DNA from 4 places in the Alteromonas sp. KC3 genome. Region 2 is predicted to be linked to each of the others. Evidence: predicted binding sites of a transcription regulator. Region 2 holds the regulator's gene; each other region holds the start of a gene.
The links. Region 2 encodes sigma-54, which starts transcription at its own class of promoters, with help from an activator protein. Its sites were predicted from a motif close to GTTGGCACGNNNNTNGNNT; they were not measured.
Positions count from the first base shown of each region.

Region 1 (4,148 bases), 1.9 Mb from region 2:
TGAGTGTATTACGGAAAGAGAAGTCGTTAATGCACAAAAAATGTGGGGCAACGGTATTGTTAGGATCGGTAGCGTATATTCAAACAACGGGGATTATGCCCTAGAGGCCGCTGATTTTATTCAAGACATGTACGGATACGATCTAAGCAGCGTACTATTTAAACCTACATTGGCAGCTAATGATCAGTTTCGCTCTAGTTTCGACGCAGCACTCTCTTACTTTGTTGGGGGCAACGATGCATATGCTGAAGACAAAGGTTTTGCAATTAAGCCCTATACCAATGTTAAGTTTGATAATGTGGGCATTATCAATAATAGCTGTCGTATGGCAGTAGCCATGGGCAATTATTTTTTTACTGACACCTCTGGCGGTGAGACTAAGGTTGAGTATACCTTTGCTTATGTGAAAGACAGCGATGGAGATTTGCGTATCGTTGCTCACCAATCGTCTTTACCCTACAACCCCGCTTCAAATTAATCTGAGCAATGAATCTGAGCATAATGCGTTGCGACCGCTGGAACATCGTGAAATAGCGGTGTTCCAGCGGTAACAAAAAACAGCGCTAATTACTGTCTAAATGTAGTGTATTCGCCCGTTCAATCCACTCAAGGTCTTTGGTCTGTTCGTCGAGCGTGCCCTTAGCATCTTCTAAGAAGATTTGGCAAAAGTAATCTACGGCTTTTAACCGATCTCTATAGCCCTTTAACTGTACTTCCATTTCTTGCATAGCATTGGAAAATTCACAGTTCGATTTTGCAAGTTCATAATCACATTTAAGATAAGCACAAAGCACATCAGCGGCTTTTGCAAGTACAACATGCTCATCGTCCTTGTCTTGCTCAATTAGCGGTGTGTATCTAGCCTGTAATGCTTCGGGTAAGGTTTTTATTAACATCGCTTCAAAACGGCGCTCAAGCTTTTTTATTGCAGCTGTAGTTTCTGGATCGTGATACTTGACGGGGCTTGGTATATCACTCATTCCTGCAATTTCGCTTCCCTCATGAAAAATCGCCATCGCCGCCACGCGATCAGGATTTATGTCTTCACCAAACACATCACACGCAATCGCGCCCAACATATGCGCAACGACAGATGCCTCGTAAATGTGGGTAGAAAGCATCTCGTCTTGGAATTGCGCCATTAGCGGCCAACGCTTTACGTTTTTCGCTCGTTGCATCAAACCAATAAAAGCTGAGTGTGTATTTGCCATAGCGCGCTCCTTGTCGTGATTATTATTACCACGTTCACCTGTAAAACTACTACGTTAAGTGAGCTGTGTAAAAAGTGCAAAAAATACTGTAAAGCCGAATAGCTTTGGAGACAACAACACGTACTTAAAAAAATAGAAACTCAAGTTTTTACTTATAAAACATACAGATAGCAAAGAGGCACAAAGTTAGCATTACCTATTGTGAATGTAACGGAAGCAATAAGAGGAATTAGCTATGTTAGGTTGGGCAATTACATTTTTTATTATCGCCATTATTGCAGCAGTTTTTGGCTTTGGAGGCATCGCAGGTGCAGCAACAGGTATCGCACAGTTTCTATTCTTTGTGTTTATCGCGCTGCTAGTAATTTCACTTATCGCAAATGCGCTACGTGGTCGATCGCCTAAGGTCTAGATAAGATTTAATTCAAGGAAAAGGAGTAAGGATATGTTTTCATTTAAAAATTTGTCAAAGGTACTAGTTGCTTCAGCTTTTGCTCTTTCACTCGCCGCATGTGGTGATGGTGAAGCAGAAGACGCAGGTGAAGAGCTAGACGAAATCGTTACTGATGCAGGTAACGCAGTAGAAGACGCTTGTGAAGATGTGAAAGAAGGCGTAGACGCTGAAGATAAAGATTGCTAGACAATCACCGATGAAAAAGCCAGACATTGTCTGGCTTTTTTGTTCCTGTCTGTAAAGCAAGCTTCCACTACACTTCCTGACCGCCTAATTCTCGTGCGAGATCATCTAAGGTGCTTAACGTAATATCAAACTGCCCGAGTATATAGCGATACTTAACACTCACGTGGTGATCGCTGCGACCAAATTTCACTTTTAACCCTTCAGCATCGATATGCTTTACAGTATTGAGAAATCGGTACGCTGACATTTCGCTTTCGAATTCAAACTCTACCGTATTTTCCATTTATGCCAGCACCTCTGGATGCGCATTCAGCACAGCACTTAATCGTTGTATAAACGGTTTATCAGATTCGGTTATCGTCGCCACCGTTAACCAATCGGCTAAAATGTCGGACGCCGTTGAAGACACACCTTGTTCAAGTTTTGCTGTCATCATCTTAAGCTGTACACTCGAACGTATAGAGGCATCTTGTTCAGGGCTAGGCATATCTGTACTCACTTCTAACGCAACAGTAAGCCACTGCCTGTCATGCAAAGTGTTCGATGTGTCATCCACTTGAGTAGATTGTTCTAATAGGGAAGTCCATCGTTTACCTAACGTGGCTTTAAGTGACGCTTCATCTTCACTTAAATCAGTTACTTTCGATTGTACCAGTGAGACAAGTGCATTCACTTTTTGCTTGAGCACTTGCTCTTGCTTATTTAGCTCTGCTTCGTCACGATTAGTCTCAAGGCGCGCGATCTTCTTTTCTAGCTTAGTACGCAGCGCTTTAGGCAGCGACTGCGCATTTTCTGACAACGCATGAATTCTCTCGTCAAAGTCATGGGCGTGGATGTCAATTACAGCAATGGCTGCATCCAATTCGCTGGCTTGTTTATCAAACGCACTGCTTTGCGATTGTCGCTGTGCTTTCAACTTTTCAAAAACAGCATCATTAACCGCTTTAAACTCAGCCCAGAGCCTACTCTCTTCGCGTTTACCCGCATGACCAACTTGCTTCCACTGAGCCTGAAGTTGTTGCGCTTCAGTCGCTGCATTAGCCATGTCTTCATTGTCCAACAGCACCTTTACACTTGAAATTAGCGCGCGCTTTTGCTGTTGATTATCGCGCTGCCACGCGTTGACCTTATCAACCAACACTGAGGAAACTGCTTTCCATTCGTGTTTTAGGTTTTCATACGCAGTACGCTCAACTTGTCCTGCCGAATGCCACTGCTTTGATAATTTGTCATACGCTTTGGCAAGCTCCGCTGCTGGCATTTCAACGTCAAGCGCTTGTGCCGCTTCAATTATACGTTGGCGTGTTTCTAGTGCTTCACTGCGCTTCGCATCTAGCTCTGCATAGTATACACGACACGGTTCAAATGCTTGCTCTAGCGCATTATCAAACGCTTGCTGAAGCGTGTCATCTTCACTGTTTTCGCTCTGAATGCTGGTAAGCGACAACCATTGCTGGCGAAGATACTTGATTGCATCACTGCGGGCTTTGATGTTCTCGGCAGGTGTCTCAGCCAGTGCTTTCGCTTCTTCAACCAAAGCGGGCTTCCTAGGTGCTGCTAGGTAATCTTGCCAACCAGCTAAACGAGAGACATCTTCACAGGTTTTTTGATAACGCTTCTCCAATGACCCCTTTGCACTTTCTGACAAGGTTTCAAAACTCACTTTTAACTTGTTGAACTTTGCCATAGCAACGCGAAACTTGCCTTGCGCAATCAAGTTATCGATAAGTGTTAGCTGCTTTTTAATGGCATTGATCGACGATGCCTGTTTTGCTTTAAACGCTTTCGCTTTGGCGTTTACGCGTTTATTCGCTGTATTAAATCGCTGTGCAAACGTGTTTGGCAGTTGTATAAGCGCGCTTTTTACTTCGTTATAACCTTGTTTGGATTCATTAAATTCATTCAAGAGTGTCGATTCAACGTCACCGTCTTGTGCATCTATCTTCGAAGCAAGTTCCTCTAAACTTTGCAAGCGGACTAGCAATTTTTGTCCATATTGCTGTTGCATTGAAAAGCTATCGAGCTTTTCATTGAGCCCTGCAACAACATCACTGTATGCACGAAGGCGTTTATCGCTAATACCGCCCTCCATTAAACGTCCCAATTGCTCAATGGTTGCCTCAAGTCCACGAACGCTCTCGTTTACGGTCGCCACATCAGCTAACGTTGCATCACATAAACGCTCTTGGAAAAGCCAATTCACTTGCTGCGTGGCGTAGTCAAGTTGTTGGTCACATAACGCTTTTGTATTGGCTATCTCTAACGCTTTTTGCTGTTCTTCCCATGCTGGACGTATT
Region 1 is NZ_AP024235.1:2,684,739-2,688,886, forward strand. It holds gene JN178_RS12040 (phosphoribosyl-AMP cyclohydrolase) at 1-478, shown strand, start outside; gene yfbR (5'-deoxynucleotidase) at 564-1,211, opposite strand; gene JN178_RS12050 (DUF1328 domain-containing protein) at 1,447-1,623, shown strand; gene JN178_RS12055 (hypothetical protein) at 1,657-1,851, shown strand; gene JN178_RS12060 (hypothetical protein) at 1,919-2,134, opposite strand; gene JN178_RS12065 (DUF349 domain-containing protein) at 2,135-4,148, opposite strand, start outside.
Region 1: a site for sigma-54 is predicted at 1,386-1,404, ahead of JN178_RS12050 (DUF1328 domain-containing protein). Genes of this name have one in related genera too.

Region 2 (4,148 bases):
TAATGTATTTACCCACGTGGATGGAAGAGCCGCCAGAAGTAAGAAATAGCGGCGAACTTGATGCATTAAAACCCGCGTATAAGGCAAAAAATCTTACTACGACTCTTTATAATCAAGACGGACAGCTCAACCATAAGGTGTTTGCTGAATCGATGGAGCACTACGATCAACTTGGCTTTGTATTGTTCCGTGCGCCACGCTACACACTTTATACTGATAACGCTACGTCACCGTGGGTCGTTACCGCTGTGGAAGGTACATTGTACAACAACGAGCTGATTCAGCTTGAAAATAACGTACAGATAGAGAACCAAACTACAGATGACTTTGTCAAAACCATTACGACACAATACATTCAGATTAATTTAGACAACAAGCAGATGACATCTGATCAACCAGTAGAGATACTGGGGTCGCAATATGTCATTCAAAGCAATGGGTTTAATGCAAACTTACGCACCCAAGAATATGAGCTTATCGATCATGTACAAACCACTTATTCCCCTAGCAACTAGCTTAATTTTAGCGTTGGCTAGTGGTTCCGTTTTCGCTAGTGAAGATGACTTTTCTAAGCCAATAAAAGTCGACGCTAAGTCACAATTTGTTGATGGAAAAAATAAAACATCGTTGTTCAAAGATGATGTTCTAATTACTCAAGGCTCGCTTGTGATTAATGCCGACGAAGTTGAAGTTATCGCGACAGCGGGCGAAGGCAGAGAAGTGTTTGTCGCACGCGGTAACCCTGCGAGCTATACACAAGAGCTTGAAGATGGAACGCCAGTATCCGCTAAGGCGAATGAAATTCGCTACGAAGTGATTAATCGGGTGATATCGCTTACAGGGAAGGCTGAACTAAAACAAGACACCAGTATGGTAAAAGGTGACAGTATTACCTTTGATATGATTACCGAGCAACTGCTTGCAACCGGTGGCGATGACGACAACGGTGAAGGGAGAGTGACAACTGTTTTCACTCCTGAAGCGATTCGCAAGACGAATGCTAAGGACAACGAACAAGATAACGAGGGCAACCAATAGCAATGGCTACTTTGAGCGCAAGAAACCTTGCTAAGGCGTATAAATCACGCCAGGTTGTCCGAGATGTCAGCCTCAGTGTATCGACAGGTCAAATTGTAGGGCTGTTAGGCCCAAATGGTGCTGGTAAGACCACAACATTTTATATGATTGTTGGGCTTGTTCCCCTTGATAAGGGCGCCATTGAAATTGACGACAACGAGTTAACACATCAGCCCATGCATGAGCGTGCACGCCGCGGAATTGGCTATCTCCCGCAGGAAGCATCTATATTTAGAAAGCTCACTGTGCATGAAAATATCATGGCAATTTTACAAACCCGTAAAGATTTGAATTCACAACAGCAAGAAGAAGAAGCCGATGCGCTACTTGATGAATTTAATATTAACCATATACGTAATAGTACGGGGATGAGTTTGTCAGGGGGAGAACGCCGCCGAGTGGAAATTGCGCGCGCCCTTGCAGCTAAACCACAATTTATTTTATTGGATGAACCTTTTGCTGGTGTTGATCCAATATCAGTAAATGATATAAAGAAGATTATTCAACATCTTCGAGATAGGGGTATCGGTATCCTTATCACTGACCACAACGTACGAGAAACATTGGATGTTTGTGAAAAAGCGTACATTGTGAGTCATGGCGAGCTTATTGCGCAAGGAACTGCGGAACAGGTTTTAAGTAATCAAAAAGTAAGGGATGTATACCTAGGCGAACAATTCAGGCTATAGTTAGTGTAACCGGATTGTCATTTTTCAATCTCGCTCAGGTATATTCAATTTAGAGCATTTAAATAAGACGTAGATGAAACCATCTTTACAGCTAAAATTTAGCCAACAACTCACCATGACACCTCAGTTGCAGCAGGCCATTAAACTGTTGCAGCTTTCTACGCTCGATCTTCAACAAGAAATTCAAGAAGCGTTGGATTCAAACCCGCTATTAGAAGTTGAAGAAGGCCACGACGAGCCTCAGCTTGAAAAAAATAACATCGATAATGATGACAGTGGGGTAGAAGCTTCTGCCACTGCATCAAGTGATACTTTGGAAGCTGGCGATGCACTAGAAAAAAATGATCTTCCAGACGAATTGCCAATCGATAGCACATGGGATGAGTATTATTCAGCATCGTCTGCGCCGGCACCAGGACCTGCCAGTGACGACGAACAAATTTTCCAAGGTGAAACGACTGAGGACATACAAGAACATCTATTGTGGCAGATGCGCCTCACCCCTTTTTCTGACACCGACCGTGCCATTGCAATGGCTATCATTGATTCTATCGATGAGTCAGGGTATCTAACCGTTACTCTTGAAGAGATTTTAGAGGCGGTTAACGCGCAAGAAGCCTCTGGCGAAGATGAAGAGGAACTCATTGAAATGGACGAAGTAGAATGTGTATTAAAGCGCATTCAAATGTTCGATCCCATTGGTTCTGGTTCGCGCACCCCACAAGAGTGCTTGATGGTACAGCTTCGCCAATTCGCAGATGATACACCATGGCTTGCCGAGGCAAAGCAGTTAATAGAAGACTATTCTGATTTGCTGAGCAGCAAAGATTACCGCACCTTAATGCGCAAGAGCCGATTGAAAGAAGATCAGCTTCGCGAGGCTATGCGTTTGCTGCAAACCTTGAATCCTCGCCCAGGTAGTGCTTTAGTTACTAAAGAACCTGAGTACGTTATTCCAGATGTATCGGTTACCAAAAAGAATGGCCGTTGGGTGGTTGAGCTGAACCCTGATAGCCTGCCAAAACTTAGCGTCAATCAACAATATGCCGCAATGAGTCGCCGTGCAAAGAACAGTAGCGATTCACAATTTATCCGCTCACACATGCAAGAAGCCAAGTGGTTTATCAAAAGCCTAGAGTCGCGTAACGACACACTGATGAAGGTAGCAAATTGTATTGTGCAGCAACAAATGGGCTTTTTTGAACATGGCCCAGAAATGATGAAACCAATGGTATTAAATGATGTCGCAGAAATGGTAGATATGCACGAATCGACTATTTCACGTGTGACAACACAAAAATACATGCATACCCCTCGTGGCATCTTCGAGTTGAAGTATTTCTTCTCTAGCCATGTTGCAACGGAGTCAGGTGGTGAATGTTCATCAACCGCCATTCGTGCATTGATCAAAAAACTGGTGGCAGCTGAAAAACCCAGTAAACCACTAAGTGATAGCAAGATTGCTTCATTGTTGGCCGAGCAAGGCATTAAAGTTGCCCGGCGGACAATAGCAAAGTACCGGGAATCGTTATCGATCCCGCCGTCGAACCAACGCAAGAGCCTTATTTAACGGGCTTAATAATATAAGGAAGACGAAATATGCAAATCAACCTTACTGGTCATCATGTCGAAATCACCGACTCTTTGCGTAATTATGTCGATACGAAGTTCAGCAAACTTGAACGTCACTTTGATCACATTTCTAATGTGCATGTCATCCTGAACGTTGAAAAATTAAACCAAAAAGCAGAAGCGACAGTTCACTTAAGTGGCGCTGAAGTATTCGCATCCTCAGAAAATACCGACATGTATGCGGCGATTGACAGCATGGTTGATAAACTCGACCGGCAGGTAATCAAGCATAAGGAAAAACTTAAAAAGCACTAGTAGTTAATTAAGTATGGATATACAAGCCATCGTAAGTCTGGACCGCACTGAATGTGCGGTTCAATGTAATAGTAAAAAGCGTATTTTAGAGATCATTGCCGATATTGCTGCGAAGAACAACGCGCATATCGACCAGTCGACAGTACTGAATAGTTTGTTGGCGAGAGAACGAATGGGTAGCACAGGTATCGGAAACGGCATTGCCCTTCCCCATGGTCGCTTAGCTGGCCTTGATAGAGTTATTGCCATTGTTGTTACCAGCACACCAGCTATTGATTTTGATGCGCTAGATGAAAAACCTGTCGATATTTTCTTTGCACTATTAGTACCTGAAGAACAAACCGAAGGTCATCTACAAACACTAGCCACAGTCGCTGGCAAACTGAGTAATAAAGACACTATTAAGGCAATAAGGCGTGCTACCACAAGCGATGACATTATAAATGCGTTAGCGTAACTCGCTGCTATACAACATTACTGCATTAAGCGCTTATC
Region 2 is NZ_AP024235.1:799,960-804,107, reverse strand. It holds gene lptC (LPS export ABC transporter periplasmic protein LptC) at 1-515, shown strand, start outside; gene lptA (lipopolysaccharide transport periplasmic protein LptA) at 484-1,038, shown strand; gene lptB (LPS export ABC transporter ATP-binding protein) at 1,041-1,766, shown strand; gene JN178_RS03570 (RNA polymerase factor sigma-54) at 1,840-3,336, shown strand; gene hpf (ribosome hibernation promoting factor) at 3,366-3,653, shown strand; gene ptsN (PTS IIA-like nitrogen regulatory protein PtsN) at 3,667-4,110, shown strand.

Region 3 (4,148 bases), 350 kb from region 2:
CAGTATTGAGGCCTGTCACAGCAATGGTCAGTTAACCGTTTCTGTCACTGACCGCGGAGAAGGTGTGCCTCGCTCACTACAAAGAAAAATATTCGAACCTTTCTTTACTACCAAAACGCATGGAACTGGTCTTGGTTTGGCGGTAGTGAAATCTGTTGTTGCTGCACATAACGGAAGCTTGAGTGTGAGCAACGTAAAAAATGGCGGCGCTTGCTTTTCGTTAACGCTTCCGTGCAATCCACCCATAGATACACGTCATACCATGACGCAAGTAGCATAAGTATCAGGAGATAATGATGTCTAAAACAACCATTTTGATTGTAGAAGATGACGCAGGCCTCAGAGAGGCACTATTTGATACGCTTTTGTTGGGGAATTATGACGTTGTAGATGCAGACAGTGCAGAAGCCGCGCTGATGGTGCTGTCTTCACGCCACGTTGACCTTGTGGTCAGTGATATCCAAATGGGTGAAATGAGCGGTTTAACGTTGCTCAAAAGCATAAAAGCAAAGTTTCCCAACATGCCTGTCTTATTGATGACGGCTTATGCGACGATTGACGATGCAGTGCAAGCAATGCGCGATGGTGCCACAGATTATTTATCAAAACCTTTTGCTCCTGAGGTGTTACTTAACCTAGTTGGACGTTACGCGCCAGCACAAAAGATAGAATCGCGCACGCCAATTGTTGCTGACCCAACAAGTCTCAAGTTACTCGAACTATCACGCAAAGTGGCTAAATCTGATGCAACTGTAATGGTTATGGGGCCTAGTGGTTCGGGTAAGGAAGTGTTGTCACGTTACATTCACGACCAATCACCCCGTTGCGAGGCACCGTTTGTTGCTATCAATTGTGCCGCAATTCCGGAAAACATGTTGGAAGCAACCCTTTTTGGTTACGAAAAAGGGGCGTTTACCGGCGCTATTCAGGCGTGTCCTGGTAAGTTTGAACAAGCTCAAGACGGCACGTTGTTATTAGATGAAATCACCGAAATGGACTTAGCGCTACAGGCAAAGCTATTGCGAGTATTGCAAGAGCGCGAGGTTGAGCGACTTGGTGGGCGTAAGACCGTAAAATTGAATGTGCGAGTTATCGCCACGAGCAACCGAGATTTAAGAAAAGCGGTAGACGCAGGTGAGTTCAGAGAAGACTTATATTACCGATTAAATGTGTTTCCAATTGAGTGGCGTCCACTCGCTCAGCGCCCCGGTGACATAGTACCGCTGGCTGAGCATCTAGTGAATAGACACGCCTCATCACAAGGTTTGGGTACAATAAGATTAAGTGCGGCAGCCCGAAACAAGCTTAGTCAGTATAGTTGGCCGGGCAATGTTCGCGAACTAGAGAATGTAGTTCAGCGTGCCCTCATCTTATGTGAGAACGGCGAAATTGATGCCAGCGATCTCATGATTGATGAGGATATTCAGGTAACTATTGATGCGACTCCAGAGCAGGTTGAAGACAACAAGTTAGGTTCAGAGCTTCGCTATCAAGAACATCAAATTATCCTCGATACCTTGGTCTCTTGTAATGGTAAGCGAAAAGATGTCGCAGAAAAGCTAGGTATTAGCCCAAGAACTCTGCGCTACAAGCTTGCGCGCATGAGAGAGGATGGCATCGAAGTGCCTGCTTAGTGTAATACCCCACTCACAATGGCTATAGCCATTGTGTTGCACCTTTTTACTGGTTTCATAGCCGGCCGTCGCCTTTGTAGTTTACTGGGTGGCGGTTTTTTGTTGTTTCTTCCATTGTCGTGTCATAAATTTGGCATTCTTCAGCTTTTTAAGTTTAACTTGTTGATTTATATCACCAAATAAAGTTGGCAAGGTGATTGCTAAATCTCTTCTATCTATAAAAAATTCGCCAAAGCAGCGGCGTGTTGTGTAAGAACTCTAGGAGTGGTTATGGACGTTAAAGCCAACAGTTTGTATCAAGAAATGCAAAACATGATTGGGCAAACTCGTCTTCAAGTTAATGAGCCCCAGCAGCTTAATGAAATTAACTCATCGGCAAGCGACTTTGCCACCATGCTCAAGCATGCGGTAGACGGCGTCAATAACATGCAGCTGAATTCAAAAGACATGCAACAGCGTTTCGAAATGGGTGATCCGAGCCTAAGTTTGGCAGAAGTCATGCTCGCTAAAGAGAAGTCTGGCATCGCCTTTGAAGCGACTGTACAAGTGCGTAACAAAGTACTTGATGCCTACAAACAAATAATGAATATGCCGGTATAAATGGGGTAGGTTATGGCTGAAGCAACAGGTACAAACTTAACTATTCCAGATCAACACCAATCTGCAGACAACGAGCCAGAAAATAAGTCTGGTTTTATGGACACCTTGGGCAGTACAGACATGATGCGCCAAGTGGCGCTTGTGGTAGTGCTGGTTATCTGCGTTGCCATCGCGATCTTTGTTTTCATATGGTCTCAAGAACCCGACTATCGTCCACTCGCTAAAATGGAGACACAAGAGCTAATAGAAACCCTCGATTACATGGACGCCAATCAGATTGACTACAAGCTTGAGGGTAACACGGTCTATGTGCGTAGTGATGAGTTTCAGAACATCCGCCTAGGTATGACGCGTCAAGGGCTTACTAAAGCGGGTGATTCGGGTACCGACATTATAATGCAAGACATGGGCTTTGGGGTAAGCCAACGTGTAGAAATGGAACGCCTCAAACATGCTCGAGAGCAGCAGATTGCCTCAACTATTGAAGACATCGCGAGTATCCAAAAGGCGCGAGTATTGTTGGCCATGCCAAAAGAGAATGTGTTTGCTCGCCGTGAGAAAAAGGCCTCAGCTACCGTTGTACTCACCGCAAAACGCGGTTCAGTGATTGCCGGTGAAGAAGTAGATGCGGTGGTTGATATTGTTGCATCAGCAGTCCAAAACATGGAGCCGTCAAAAGTAACGGTGACCGATAGCAATGGTCGCCTGTTAAACTCTGGCTCTCAAGACTCGATGAGTGCACGAGCGCGCAAAGAATACGAAATTGAACGTCAGCGCGAACAAGAATATCTTGAAAAAATCGATGCCATTCTTATTCCCGTACTAGGCATTGGCAATTATACCGCGCAAGCTGATGTCACCATGGACTTTACCGCCATGGAACAAACGCAACGTAGCTATAACCCTGATTTACCTGCTGTGCGCAGTGAAATGATCATGGAAGAAAATAGTGTGGGTGGCGGTGTTGGTGGCATTCCAGGCGCACTATCAAACCAACCGCCATTAGACTCAACAATTCCAGAAAATGCAGGCTCAGCCAGTCAGCAGATCATGCCAGGGCGAACTGCCAAAGAATCAACCCGTAACTACGAGCTTGACACCACAATTAGCCATACCAAAAAACAAACGGGTGTCATTCGCAGACTTAGCGTATCTGTGGCGGTTGATTACACGCAAGTTGCAGGTGAAGATGGCGCGATAACGCCAACACCACGTAAGCAGGAAGAAATACTTAATATTCGCAGATTATTGCAAGGCGGTATTGGCTTTGATGTAACGCGAGGTGACTCGCTAGAAGTGGTAAGTGTACCCTTTACTCGAATGGATGCTGGCGAGATAGAAGATGTACCTTTGTGGGAGCAGCCAGGTTTTCTACCAATTCTTAAGCTAGTTATTGGTGGGTTAGTTATAATAGTACTTATCATTTTTGTGATTCGTCCAATGCTACGCCGCTTAATTAACCCTGATGAGTCGAATGATGCAGAAGAGTTTGATGCGGATGAAGGTTTGGATCTTGGTGATGATACAATAAGCATGCTGACCTCAGAATTCGATGAAGGTCAAGTCGGCTTTGCACCGGATGGCTCGTTAATGTTACCAGACCTACACAAAGATGAAGATGTGCTTAAAGCAGTAAGAGCACTTGTAGCGAATGAACCAGAACTCTCAGCCCAAGTAGTGAAGGGCTGGTTGATGCAAGACGAGTAGTGAGAGAGTAATTATGGCTGAAGAACTCGCCAATGTTGAAGAACCGTCATACGACGTCAGTAAATTAGAAGGCGTCGAAAAAGCTGCAATCTTACTATTGAGTTTGTCTGAAGAAGATGCGGCGCAAATTTTAAAACACTTAGAGCCAAAGCAAGTACAGAAACTGGGTACTGAAATGGCCAAAGTGGATGATATGACGCAGACGAA
Region 3 is NZ_AP024235.1:1,146,666-1,150,813, forward strand. It holds gene JN178_RS05085 (sensor histidine kinase) at 1-280, shown strand, start outside; gene JN178_RS05090 (sigma-54-dependent transcriptional regulator) at 297-1,634, shown strand; gene fliE (flagellar hook-basal body complex protein FliE) at 1,905-2,234, shown strand; gene fliF (flagellar basal-body MS-ring/collar protein FliF) at 2,247-3,941, shown strand; gene fliG (flagellar motor switch protein FliG) at 3,955-4,148, shown strand, end outside.
Region 3: a site for sigma-54 is predicted at 1,819-1,837, ahead of fliE (flagellar hook-basal body complex protein FliE). Genes of this name have one in related genera too.

Region 4 (4,148 bases), 1.6 Mb from region 2:
TTATATTATTCCAGACTTCTCAAAGCTTACTGCTTCAGTGATTAACGGTGCCTTATCTCAGGCCTTTTTCTCGTTATCGCTGGGTATGGGGATTTTGATCACCTACGGTAGTTACATTGACAAGCGAGCTGATGTACCAAACTCTGCAAAACTTGTCGCGTTAACCGATACTGCTGTAGCGTTTACCGCTGGCTTAATGATTTTGCCTGCTATCTTTTCATTTAATCCAGAAATTAATCCTGATGAATTGAGTGAGTCATCAGTAGGCATGATATTTACGTACTTGCCTAGTATCTTCTTGGCCTTACAAGAGTCAATTGGTTATACAGGTGCGTCGGTGGTTGCCAGCTTGTTCTTCTTGTTAGTGTTCTTTGCGGCAATTACCTCGTTAGTTTCAATTTTTGAAGTACCGGTAGCTGCACTGATGGACGAGAAAGGGGTAAGCCGAAAGTGGGCATTGGCTTCACTGGGAAGCATCATGATAGTACTAGCGATCCTCAGTGCATTGTCTTTTGGCAAGGTTGAGTTTTTGACTACCTTTATGCACTACGCGGGCGTAGACAAATCCCTTTTTGATGTGATCTTCGATGTGTTCTACGAAACGATTTTGCCACTTAACGGCTTACTCATTTGTATTTTCGTTATTCACCGCTGGAAGAGTGCTAATTTCAACAAGTCGTTGGAAGAAGGAAGCAATGGCTTCAAAGGTAGCTGGTTCGAAAAGTACGTAGATATCTCTTTGAAAACATTTATACCACTTATTCTGCTGGTTATCTTCGTTAACACGGTAGCAGTGAAGTACTTCTCCTTTAGCTTCTTTGGCTAATGTTGTAGCACTTAACATAAACGTGAAGAAAGGCGACTCAGTGAGTCGCCTTTTTTATTGCATTTGAGAGGGCGTTTTCTTTAGAACATTGTATACGGGTCATTAAATGAAGGCGTAATACCCAGCGACGCCCAGCTAGCTGAAGCATCTATTACTTTGCCGCAAGCGGGAGAGTTAGTGTCGCTAAAGACAGGTTCCGGGATAGCGAATGCTGTAGCTGCTCTGGTGTAATACTCACCACGTTTAGGGTGATTAGCGCTACACAAATGATAAAGCCTTTTATCTGATGGCAATGTTATAATTTTGGTGAGAGCGGCGACTACATCGGTAACATGTACTAAGTTAACGCGTTTGTTGCCCATACTCACTGTACGCCCACTGAGTGATTTTGCAGGGTGACGGTCTGGCCCTACAAGACCCGCAAGACGAACACAAGTGAGCTTAGTCCTGCTGCTTGGTAAACCTACTTGCTCTGACAAATATTGCTCTATAGCCACATGTGCTTTCGCCGATGCCGTCTCAGGGGATAGTGGGGCAGTCTCGTCTAGTATGTTATCAGTGCTGTCACCATAAACGGATGTTGTACTGATAAAAACGATATGTGCAACGTTTGATGCGATGGCATCATCGATAAGTGCACACATCTTCTCAGTAAAGGCGCCTAAGTCAGTGTTGCGTCTTCCTGGGGGAATATTAATGACGAACGTGGCATTTGATAAGTGAGTACAAAGTTCGGCTGTATCATCGCCTAACGCAAACTGAACAGCATTTATTCCTTGTTGAGAAAGCGCAGTGCGTTTTTCACTGCTTCTTGTTGTCCCTACAATAGGCATATGCTGTTTAAGCGCGTCACCAAGATAACCTGCGAGCCAGCCATATCCACTAATTACGAGTTTTTGCTGCATGGTGTTTTCTTTATTGAAGTGTGTATGAAACTAAGATGATTACTTAGGATTTTAAAACAGGCAAGGGCTATGAAGACGAAACACTTAACCAGCGTGACAGGAATCGCTATTTTATACCAAAACGCCGAGCTCTAAGCTCGGCGCAGTATTCTTTTTGGGATTTTCAGGCAATTACATTTTCATTTCGCCATGGCTATCTAAATCAAGTAAGTTGAGATCGTCTAGCCCTGAGATAGATGCCTGCATTTGGCTTTCTGCATAGTCTGCTTTTTTAAGCACTTCGCACAGTGCGTTGCCTTTTTCTTCCAACGCCGCAGCTTGAGACTCCAGTCTGAACTCAAGGTCTTCGCCCCACGTCTCCATTCTTTGTTCAAACTCATCCATGTCACCACCTTCCCATAGCATTTGCGTACCAAGTGCAATCAAAATTCTGCCCATTGATTCGCTAATAAGTGATTCAAGTTCTGCTTCAAATTCTTGCTCCCAACTTTCGTCAAACCAGCCTGGCTCGTCAAATTTTGTCGAGTCTACACGGATGTTACCAGCATCATCATAAAACGAGGCTGAAAGCTTTGTTTCTAAATTAGTGAACAAGGTTTGAAAATCATCATCAAGTTCGTTATCGCCACCAAGCAGTTCAGAAAACACTTCTGTCACAGCAACATTCGCAATTTCCAAACCTTCACTTGCAATTGTTAAGGTCATTGGAATGGCCATATCGATGTTGTCATAGTACTCGGCAACCCATTTTTGTTGGTCGCTATTAAGCGCTACATCACGGCCATTTACCGTTAGGTTGTGAAATTTGTCGATAGTCATGACTGAACCGTTATCCATCTTGACGGTAAGATCGCCTTGGTAATACTGAATGTGTCCATCTAATTCGATATCACAACTATTGTTTTGGAAGCTTGTATTATGTGCCAATGCTTGGCCGCCAAATAAAGCACTTGCTACTGCAGCTGAAAGTAATAGTTTTTTCGACATTGTTATTTCCTTAATCAATAGTGACGAAGCAATTGGCATACACGTGTAGTTAGCTCGCATGCGTGCATGGTTATACGTAATTGTTTGAATAGTTGGGAAAGGTATTGCAATGCCCTTGCCAAAAAGATTTTTGTATAAAATACAATGTTTTATCTATTTTTGAGTTGCGAGCAAGACAAGCATTAATTAATTTTTTAGTGAAATGATCTATAAAGTAGTAATTTTGACCAAGATCAAAGGTTAGCGAAAGTCATCTTATTGTAGGTAATTAAACCGAGGTTAAGCATGTTCAAAACATTTTAATTGGTGCATAATACCGCCAATTATTTTAAGGGGTTACCACAATGGCTGATTGGATTAATGCAATTATGTTTGGTGTTGCGCTAATTGCCTTTACGCTTGGGCTAAGCAGCATCGTTATGGGCTTTATGACAGCGAAAGCTGGTGCTGAAGGCATGCAAGAAAAAATCGAGTATGGCTTCTTTGGTGTTACAGGCCTAGTGCTTTGCTTATTAATGGCATATGCAATTGCATAGTAGTACTTTTCAGAGTTAAATAAAAAAACCGGCTACACTAAGCCGGTTTTTTTGTGCCTTACTGAAGGCTTAGTCAGCTTGCTGATGGGGCTGTGATTCTGACTTAGATGGTGATTCTGACTTAGATGAGAGTACCGCCGATTCTCGCTGGGCCAATAACGACAAATGGCCGTCTCTTTGGTAAGCGCGTAAGTCGAATGGCGCAAGCATTGCCATAACGTGATCAAAAATATCAGCCTGAACCTTTTCGTATTTTACCCATGCTTTCTCAGCACTAAAGCAATAGATTTCCAGTGGAAGGCCTAATTCGTTAGGCGGTAGTTGGCGAACCATTAATGTCATTTCTTGATTAATGTTGGGGTGTTTGCGTAAATACGCTTCAAGATACGCCCTAAATGTACCAATATTGGTAAGTCGTCGGCTGTTGAGTAGGTCAGACTCATCAATGGAATAATCGCGATGATAAGCGCGTAACTCGTTTTTCTTCTTCTCTATATACTCATTGATATAACGAATACTTGAAAAACGCGCCAGCATGTCGTTATCACAAAGCTTTATAGAATGTACATCAATGTAAATAGCCCGCTTTATTCGACGTCCACCAGACTCTTGCATACCGCGCCAGTTCTTAACTGCTTCTGTCGTTAAGCTGTATGTCGGCAGGGTAGATATTGTGTTGTCCCAATTTTGGACTTTTACATTGGTGAGACCAATTTCTAAAATCTCGCCATCTACCTCGTACTTAGGCATGGCAATCCAGTCACCGGTGTTAAACATGCGGTTGGCGGCAATTTGGATACCCGCGACAAAACCTAAGATAGTATCTCTAAAAATAAGTAGAAGTACTGCAGCAAGTGCGGTTAACCCCGATACAATGAGTAACGGGCTCCTGTC
Region 4 is NZ_AP024235.1:3,767,729-3,771,876, reverse strand. It holds gene JN178_RS16665 (sodium-dependent transporter) at 1-826, shown strand, start outside; gene JN178_RS16660 (NAD-dependent epimerase/dehydratase family protein) at 907-1,731, opposite strand; gene JN178_RS16655 (DUF2884 family protein) at 1,903-2,718, opposite strand; gene JN178_RS16650 (hypothetical protein) at 3,063-3,254, shown strand; gene JN178_RS16645 (mechanosensitive ion channel family protein) at 3,324-4,148, opposite strand, start outside.
Region 4: a site for sigma-54 is predicted at 2,823-2,841, ahead of JN178_RS16655 (DUF2884 family protein). Genes of this name have one in related genera too.